2 regions of the Shinella zoogloeoides genome follow, and region 1 is predicted to be linked to the other one. Evidence: predicted binding sites of a transcription regulator. Region 1 holds the regulator's gene; the other holds the start of a gene.
The links. Region 1 encodes HrcA, which represses chaperone genes, less so after heat shock. Its sites were predicted from a motif close to GTTAGCACTCNCNNNNNGNGAGTGCTAAC; they were not measured.
Positions count from the first base shown of each region.

Region 1 (4,711 bases):
ACATAGATGCCGAAGCCGGGATCGGCGAGATCCGACGCGAAATTCGGCCGCATGTCGAAGGGCACCGCCGTCATCGCGCCTCAGGCCTTCAGGCAGGTTTCGACGAAGAGCTTGAAGGCGCGGGCGCGGTGTGACAGCGCGGCCGCATCGCCCGGCTTCCAGCCGTGCTTCTCCTCGGCGCTCATCTCGCCGAAGGTCGTCTCATAGCCTTCCGGCTGGAAGACGGGATCGTAGCCGAAACCCTGCGTTCCGCGCGGCGGCCAGACGACATGGCCTTCCACCTCGCCGCGGAAGAGTTCCGTATGGCCGTCCGGCCAGGCAAGGCACAGCACGGAGACGAAGCGCGCGGTGCGGTCCTTCGTCTCGCTCGCGCCCTTGTCAGTGAGCGCCTTCTCCACCTTCTCCATGGCCATGGCGAAGTCGCGCGTGCCGTCTTCCTTCTCCGCCCAGTTCGCGGTGTAGACGCCAGGCGCGCCATCGAGCGCATCGATGACGAGGCCGGAATCGTCGGACAGGGCCGGCAGGCCCGACGCCTTGGCCGAGGCGAGCGCCTTGATCGTCGCATTCTCCTCGAAGGTCGTGCCCGTCTCGTCCGGTTCCTCGAATTTCAGCTCCGCCGCCGATTTCGCGGAAAAGCCGAAGGGACCGATCAGGTCCTCGATCTCGCGGATCTTTCCGGCATTGTGGCTGGCGACGACGATCGTCTTGGTGTCGAGCTTGCGCATGATGGTCCTTAACCGATGTTCCAGAGGCCCGGCTCGGCACATTCCAGGCTGTTGCCGGCGGGGTCGCGGAAATAGATGGAACGGGCGCCGTTCGGCCAGCGGAAGTCCGCTTCGATGGCGATGCCGGCTTCTTCCAGCTTTTTCACCCAGAAATCAAGCTCCGGCCCGGGAACGCGGAAACAGGCATGGCCCGGGCCGTACGTTCCGTGCACCGGCACGGGAAAGGCGTGCGGCGGGGGTGGCACGGCGGTCTCCTTCGCATTGAAGATCAGGAGGACGCCGGGGCCGCAGCGGAAGAAGACATGGCGGTTGGCCTGCCGCGTGATCTTCTCCAGCCCCAGGATGCCGCCGTAGAAGGCTTCCGCCGCGTCGAGGTCGTCCGCATAGAGCGCGGTTTCGAGAATGCCTTCGATCGCGGCGGTCATGGGAAAGCCTTGTCTCAGGCGATGGCCTGCTTCTGCAGGGCGACGAGGTCGGCGATGCCGGCGCGGGCGAGCGCCATCAGGTTGGAGAATTCCTCCTCCGTGAACGGCTTGCCTTCCGCGGTGCCCTGGATTTCGACGATGCCGCCCGAGCCGGTCATGACGAAGTTGGCGTCCGTCTCGGCGGCGGAGTCTTCCAGATAGTCTAGGTCGATGACCGACTGGGCGGCGAAGATTCCGCAGGAGATCGCGGCGACGTGATCCTTCAGGACCCTCTCCACTTTGATCATGTTGCGCGCTTCCATCCACTTCAGGCAATCGTGCAGCGCGACGAAGGCGCCGGTGATCGAGGCCGTGCGGGTGCCGCCATCGGCCTGGATGACGTCGCAGTCGATGGTGATCTGGCGTTCGCCGAGCGCTTCGAGATCGACGATGGCGCGGAGCGACCGGCCGATGAGGCGCTGGATTTCCTGCGTGCGTCCGCCTTGCTTGCCGGCGGCGGCTTCGCGCTTCATGCGGTCGCCGGTGGCGCGCGGCAGCATGCCGTATTCGGCCGTCACCCAGCCCTTGCCGCTGTTGCGCAGCCACGGCGGGGTCTTTTCTTCAAGGCTCGCCGTCACCAGCACATGCGTGTCGCCGAACTTGACGAGACAGGAGCCTTCGGCATGTTTGGAAACGTTGCGCTCGAAGGAAACCTTGCGCATCTGATCGGTTTTTCTGCCGGACGGCCGCATTGCGAACTCCTGTCTCATGATATCTTGCAAGGTGCTTTAGACCAGTTCGCCGGGCGATGGAATGGTCGAGGGCCGGCGGCGGGGAAAATCCGTTTTGCGCTGGCCGTCCAAATCACTATATTCCCGGGGAATAACAAGGGTTGCGGTTGAAAGATGGTTTTGAGATCTCCGGGTCCTGACAGTCAGGCGGCGCTCGACGAGCGTTCGGGCGAAATCTTCCGCCGCATCGTGGAAAGCTATCTGGAAAGCGGCGAGCCGCTCGGCTCGCGCAACCTGTCGCGCATCCTGCCCATGTCGCTCTCGCCCGCCTCCGTGCGCAATGTGATGAGCGATCTGGAGGAACTCGGCCTCATCTACTCGCCCCATATCAGCGCCGGGCGCCTGCCGACGCAGCTCGGCCTGCGCTTCTTCGTCGATGCCTTCATGCAGGTGGGCAATATTTCGGCGGAGGACCGCGCCTCGATCGAGCGGCATGTGCGCCCGCATGGCGAGAAGTATTCGGCCGTCGAGACCATGATGAACGAGGCGAGCCAGGCACTGTCAGGCATGTCGCGCGGCGCCGGCCTCGTCATCACCACCAAGAACGACGCGGTGCTGAAGCATGTCGAATTCATCCGCCTGGAGCCGACCAAGGCGCTCGTCGTGCTCGTCGGCGATCACGACCAGGTGGAAAACCGCATCATCGAACTGCCGGCGGGCGTGACCGGCTCACAGCTCACGGAAGCGGCCAATTTCCTCAATGCGCACCTTGCCGGCAACACGCTGGTCGAGGCCCGCGCGCAGCTTGAGCGCCTGCGTGGCGAAATCAGCGGCGAGCTCGATAAACTGTCGCAGGATCTCGTCGAACGCGGGCTTGCCGTCTGGTCCGGCGGCTTCGAGGAGGCTAAGCCGACGCGGCTCATCGTGCGCGGCCGGGCGAACCTGCTCGAAGGCCTCGCCGGCGCGGAGGACATCGACCGCCTGCGCATGCTCTTCGACGATCTGGAGCGCAAGGACAGCCTGATCGAGCTCCTGAACCTCGCCGAGACGGGGCCGGGCGTACGCATCTTCATAGGCTCGGAAAATAAGCTCTTCTCGCTCTCCGGTTCCTCGCTCATCGTCGCGCCCTATCGGGACAGCGACGAGAAGATCGTCGGTGCCGTCGGCGTCATCGGGCCGACGCGGCTCAACTATTCCCGTATCGTGCCCATGGTGGATTATACGGCCCAGCTCATGTCGCGGCTTTCGCGCTGAAGCGTATCGCGCAACGTGCGTAGCGGTTTGCGAGAACGGCATGCGGCGACAGAACCGGCCTTTCGGGGCATCAGCCCTTGATTTTTCAGGCTCAAAGCTCGATATCGGGCGCAACCCCCTTAAATATGCAATTCGGAGTACGTCATGACCGACGAGAGCAAGAAACACGGACCTGACGAGGCGGTGGAAAACAAGGTCGCCGCAGAAGCCTACGCTGCGGAAGAAGCTGCCGCCGAGGCGGAAGCGCCGGCCGAGCCCGATCCGATCGAGGTGCTCAAGGCCGACAACGCCGACCTCAGGGACAAGTATCTGCGCCTAGCCGCCGAGATGGACAACCTGCGTCGCCGCACCGAGCGCGACGTGAAGGACGCCAAGTCCTATTCCGTCGCCGGCTTTGCGCGCGACATGCTGGCCGTGTCCGACAATCTGCGCCGCGCGCTCGATGCCATCCCGGCCGACGCGCTCGAAAGCGGGGATGCCGGCCTCAAGGCGCTCGCCGAAGGCGTCGAGATGACCGAGCGCTCCATGCTCGCCGCGCTGGAGCGTCACGGCGTGCGCAAGCTCGATCCGATGGGCGAGAAATTCGATCCGAACTTCCATCAGGCCATGTTCGAAGTGCCGAACCCGGAGGTCGCCAACAACACGGTGGTCCAGGTCGTGCAGGCCGGCTTCGTCATCGGCGAGCGTGTGCTGCGCCCGGCCATGGTGGGCGTATCCAAGGGCGGCCCGAAGGCCCCCGCCGGCGAGGCGAGCGCCGCACAGGCCTGATAGGCCCTTTCGACGATCAGGACGCCCGCAGCAGCAATGGTGCGGGCGTTTTTCTTGGCCGGGCGATGACGACCGGCAGGCATTCTCCATCCCGAAAGGAAGGCCGTGTCGGAAACCGTGTGGATCATCGCGCTCGGCGCGATCGTCGCGGGCTTCGTGCAGGGCCTGTCCGGCTTCGCCTTCGGCCTCGTTGCCATGTCTTTCTGGGCTTGGACGATCGAGCCGCAACTGGCAGCCGTGCTCGTCGTATTCGGGGCGCTGACGGGGCAGGTGGTCGGCGCACTGTCCGTCCGGCGCGGCTTCAGCCTGCCGGTTCTCCTGCCCTTTCTCGTCGGCGGCCTTGCCGGCATCCCGATCGGGACGGCGATCCTGCCGATGCTCGATGCGCGGCTTTTCAAGACCGTGCTTGGCCTCGTGCTGGTCGTCTGGTGTCCGATCATGCTGTTTTCGCGTGCGCTGCCGCCGGTCCGCTTCGGCGGTCGGCTGGCGGACGGCGCGGCCGGCCTGGTCGGCGGCGTCATGGCCGGCCTCGGCGGCTTTTCCGGCCCGGTGCCGACGCTCTGGTGCACGCTGCGGCAGATTGACAAGGACACCCAGCGCACGGTCATCCAGAATTTCAATCTGGCGACGCTCGCCGTCACCATGGCGACCTATTTCGCCACCGGCATGGTCAAGGTCGAGATGGTGCCGATGTTCGCCGTCGTCGCCCCGGCCATGCTTTTGCCGACCCTGCTTGGCAGCCGGCTCTATATCGGCATCAGCGAAGCGACCTTCCGCCGCATCGTGCTCGGGCTTCTGACGGCCTCGGGCGCGGCGATGCTCGCCGCCA
Region 1 is NZ_CP132311.1:2,831-7,541, forward strand. It holds gene hemW (radical SAM family heme chaperone HemW) at 1-74, opposite strand, end outside; gene rdgB (RdgB/HAM1 family non-canonical purine NTP pyrophosphatase) at 81-725, opposite strand; gene Q9316_RS00905 (VOC family protein) at 734-1,150, opposite strand; gene rph (ribonuclease PH) at 1,165-1,881, opposite strand; gene hrcA (heat-inducible transcriptional repressor HrcA) at 2,035-3,114, shown strand; gene grpE (nucleotide exchange factor GrpE) at 3,259-3,882, shown strand; gene Q9316_RS00925 (sulfite exporter TauE/SafE family protein) at 3,988-4,711, shown strand, end outside.

Region 2 (4,711 bases), 640 kb from region 1:
CCGGCTTCCTGGTCGTCGTTTTCGCCCTTGGCGGCGATCTTCGTGGAAGAGCGGAGCAGGGCTACGCCGCCGCCCGGTACGATGCCTTCCTGAACGGCAGCGCGCGTCGCGTTGAGGGCGTCGTCGATGCGGTCCTTCTTTTCCTTCACTTCGACTTCCGTCGAGCCGCCGACGCGGATGACGGCAACGCCGCCAGCGAGCTTGGCCAGGCGCTCCTGGAGCTTCTCGCGGTCGTAGTCGGAGGTGGTTTCTTCGATCTGGGCCTTGATCTGCGCGACGCGGCCTTCGATTTCAGCCTTCTGGCCGGCACCGTCGACGATCGTCGTGTTTTCCTTGGAGATCGAAACCTTCTTCGCACGGCCGAGCATGTCGAGCGTGACGTTTTCGAGCTTGATGCCGACGTCTTCGGAGATCACCGTGCCGCCCGACAGGATGGCGATGTCTTCGAGCATGGCCTTGCGGCGGTCGCCGAAGCCCGGAGCCTTGACGGCAGCGATCTTGAGGCCGCCACGCAGCTTGTTGACGACGAGCGTCGCGAGGGCTTCGCCTTCGACGTCTTCAGCGACGATGACCAGCGGCTTGCCGGTCTGGACGACGGCTTCGAGAACCGGGAGCATCGCCTGCAGGTTCGAGAGCTTCTTCTCGTGGAGGAGAATGTAGGCGTCTTCGAGGTCGGCGACCATCTTTTCCGGGTTGGTCACGAAGTAGGGCGACAGGTAGCCGCGGTCGAACTGCATGCCTTCGACGACTTCGAGTTCGGTTTCGGCGGTCTTGGCTTCTTCAACCGTGATGACGCCTTCGTTGCCGACCTTCTGCATGGCTTCGGCAATGTCGAGGCCGATCTGCTTCTCGCCATTGGCGGAGATCGTGCCGACCTGGGCGACTTCTTCCGACGTGTTGATCTTCTTGGCCTTGGCCTGGAGATCCTTGACGACTTCCGCGACGGCGAGATCGATACCGCGCTTCAGGTCCATCGGGTTCATGCCGGCTGCAACGGCCTTGGCGCCTTCGCGAACGATGGCCTGGGCAAGAACGGTTGCGGTCGTGGTGCCGTCGCCGGCGATGTCGTTGGTCTTGGAAGCGACTTCGCGAACGAGCTGGGCGCCCATGTTCTCGAACTTGTCTTCCAGTTCGATTTCCTTGGCGACGGAAACGCCGTCCTTGGTGATGCGCGGAGCGCCGAAGGACTTGTCGATGACGACGTTACGACCCTTCGGGCCGAGCGTTACCTTGACGGCGTCTGCGAGGACGTCGACGCCACGCAGCATCTTTTCGCGCGCGGTGCGGCCGAATTTGACTTCTTTGGCTGCCATTGTGTGAACTCCTGAATGAGGTATCAGCGAATTTCGAAAGGAACGTTACCGGCAGATCAGCCGATGATGCCCATGATGTCGGCTTCCTTCATGATCAGAAGGTCTTCGCCGTCGAGCTTGACTTCGGTGCCCGACCACTTGCCGAACAGAACGCGGTCGCCAGCCTTGACGTCGAGCGCGATGACCTTGCCGGATTCATCGCGGGCGCCGGAACCGACGGCGACGACTTCGCCTTCCTGCGGCTTTTCCTTGGCGGTGTCCGGAATGATGATGCCGCCCTTGGTCTTGGCTTCGGATTCGACGCGACGAACGACGACGCGGTCATGAAGCGGGCGGAAGGTGGTGCTTGCCATTGTCTTATCCCTCGATCAAATGACACTGCGGATCGTGAACGGATCCGCCGGATTGATGTTAGCACTCTCCGTTTGTGAGTGCTAGCGATGCCGAGATAGGCGGCGGCGGCTTATGAGTCAAGAACGGCGCCCCTAAATTATTTCGGCCGGAATGGTTACCGCTGCCGCCAGATGGGAGCGATATCCCACGGCATCAAGGCAGCCCGATGAAATTTCGTCCGTTTCCCTGTGGATGGGGCAAAATTGCGGGGAGAGGCTTGTTTTCTTGGCGTCGCTTTGCAATGTCGTCCGGCTTATCTCGATACGGAAACCGTTCATGGCTCAGCGCATCCAATCCTTCCGCGACATCGCCTCACACTATGACGTGGTGCTTTGCGACGTCTGGGGCGTCCTGCACAACGGCGTCGAGGCTTTTTCCGCCGCCTCCGAAGCGCTGGCTGAAGCCCGCGCGGCGGGCCTGACGGTGGTCCTCATCACCAATTCGCCGCGCCCGCATCCGGGCGTCAAGGTGCAAATCCGCGGCCTCGGCGTCACCGACGACGCCTATGACCGCATCGTCACCTCCGGCGACGTCACCCGCGCGCTGATCGAGGATGCTCCGAAGAGGGTCTATTTCATCGGCGCGGACAAGGATCATCCGCTGCTCGACGGCCTCGGCGTCGAGCAGGCGGGCCTGGAGGCGGCCGACGTGGTGGTCTGCGCCGGCCTGCGTGACGACGAAGTGGAGAGCATCGAGGATTACCGCGCCGAGCTGACGGCGCTCGCCGCGCGCGATCTGCCCTTCATCTGCGCCAATCCCGATCTCGTCGTCGAGCGCGGCCACCGGCTCATTCCCTGCGCCGGCGCGCTTGCCCAGCTCTATGAGGTCCTTGGCGGCACCACCCGCATCGCCGGCAAGCCCTATCGGCCGATCTACGAGAAGTCGCTGGCCGAGGCGCGCGAGATGCGCGGCGCCTTCGACCTTTCCCGCGTGATCGCCATCGGCGACGGCATGCCGACGGACGTGCGCGGCGCCGAAGGCTTCGGCCTCGACGTGCTCTATATTTCGGGCGGCATCCACGCGCAGCACTATGTCGAGGCGGGGCGCACGGACGAGGCGAAGCTGGCGGCTTTCCTGGCCGAGGAAAACGCCCACCCGAAATGGTGGATGCCCCGGCTGCGGTGACGGGACGGAGACGGTCGTCATGACGGTATTTCACAGGAACGAGACGAAGCAGCCGCTGCCGGAGCACCTGCGCGGCGGCGTCATCGCCATCGGCAATTTCGACGGCGTGCACCGGGGCCACCAGTCGGTGCTGCAACGGGCGCTCGACATTGCGAGGGAGCGCGGCATACCCGCGCTCGTCCTCACCTTCGAGCCGCATCCGCGCACGGTCTTCCGCCCGGCAAGGCCCGTCTTCCGCCTGACGCCCGCGCCGCTGAAGGCGCGCATCCTCGAAGGCATGGGCTTTTCCGCCGTCATCGAATATCCCTTCGACCGCAGCTTCTCCGAAATCTCAGCGCACGACTTCATCCGCGCCATTCTGATGGACTGGCTGCACGCCTCCGAGGTCGTCACCGGCTTCGACTTCCATTTCGGCAAGGGCAGGGAGGGCGGCCCGGCCTTCCTGATGGCCGCGGGGCAGGACAACGGTTTCGGCGTGACGCTGGTCGATGCCTTCCGCGACGAGAACGCCTCGGTTATCTCCTCCAGCTTCATCCGCTCCCTGCTCGGCGAGGGCGCGGTCGTCGAAGCGGCCGGCCAGCTCGGCTACCGCTACACGGTGGAGGCCGAGGTGATCGGCGGCAAGCAGCTCGGCCGCACGCTCGGCTACCCGACCGCCAACATGCAGCTTCCGCCGGAAGTGGAGCTGCGCAACGGCATCTACGCCGTGCGCTACCGCCGCCCGGACGGCAGCCTCCATGACGGCGTCGCCAGCTACGGCCGCCGCCCGACGGTCGATACGGACGGCGCCCCGCTGCTTGAAACCTTCCTCTTCGACTTTTCCGCCGATCTCTACGGCGAGGTCTCCGCGGTGTCCTTCTTCGGCCACCTGCGCGACGAACTGAAATTCGACGGCCTCGATGCGCTCGTCGTCCAGATGAAGCGCGACGAGGAGGAGGCGAGGGCGCTGCTTGCCGGCGTCACGCCGCTGGGGCCGATCGACCGGCGTCTCTGTTTCTAGGCCTGCCATGGCAACCGCGCCGTGTCCCCTCTATCTCTTCCGGTCGCCCGGATTTGCGCCGTCCGGCGACACGGTGGTCAGCATCGCGCCGCTGGAGCAGATCGTCGCCGTCTTTGGCGGGGGTGGCGTTTTCGGTACGGACGGGCTTTCCGCAGCCTTCGGTGGGGCGGCCATCTTCAGAAACGATGCGACGGGCGCTGAGTTCGCCGGCGTCTGGGGTGCCCGCAATGCGTCGCGCTTCCGCCGCCGGATGCGGGAGAACATGGCCGTCGTGCTGTGCCGCGAGGCTCCCGACGCGCGGCTTGTCGTCTGGAATGCCGAAGCTGCGCGCCCTGCAAGAGGGCAGGGCGGCGAAGGCTGACATCCTGCCGGCCAAAGTGTCCGTTTCGCTTTTGCGCCCTTTTCAAACCGCCGAAAAGGCCGTAATACCGCGCGCATGATGCTCAACCGGCTGACCATCGATCTGCGAATTAGTGGCCCGGCCTTCCGCGCGCTCTGAGCGAGGCCGGAAGGTCCGGGATTTCGGGCGTTCTCGAAAGCGCCCTCGCCGTCATTGCCCGGTGCATAACAAATGCATTGACTGACACCTCCCCGCATGCGCGAAGACCCGCGCGACGAGACGATAGCCACACCCATGACCGATACGCCTGAAAAAGTCGATTATTCGTCCACCCTCTACCTGCCGCAGACGGATTTCCCGATGCGCGCCGGCCTGCCGCAGAAGGAGCCGGAAACGGTGGCCCGCTGGCAGCAGATGGGCCTCTACAAGAAGCTGCGCGCCTCGGCCGCCGGCCGTGAAAAGTTCGTGCTGCACGACGGCCCGCCCTATGCCAACGGCAACATCCACATCGGCCACGCGCTGAACAAGATCCTCAAGGAC
Region 2 is NZ_CP132311.1:640,982-645,692, forward strand. It holds gene groL (chaperonin GroEL) at 1-1,313, opposite strand, end outside; gene groES (co-chaperone GroES) at 1,370-1,666, opposite strand; gene Q9316_RS04060 (TIGR01459 family HAD-type hydrolase) at 1,983-2,831, shown strand; gene Q9316_RS04065 (bifunctional riboflavin kinase/FAD synthetase) at 2,851-3,831, shown strand; gene Q9316_RS04070 (hypothetical protein) at 3,839-4,192, shown strand; gene ileS (isoleucine--tRNA ligase) at 4,466-4,711, shown strand, end outside.
Region 2: groES (co-chaperone GroES) is a predicted target of HrcA. The motif match lies at 1,724-1,752, and genes of this name have one in related genera.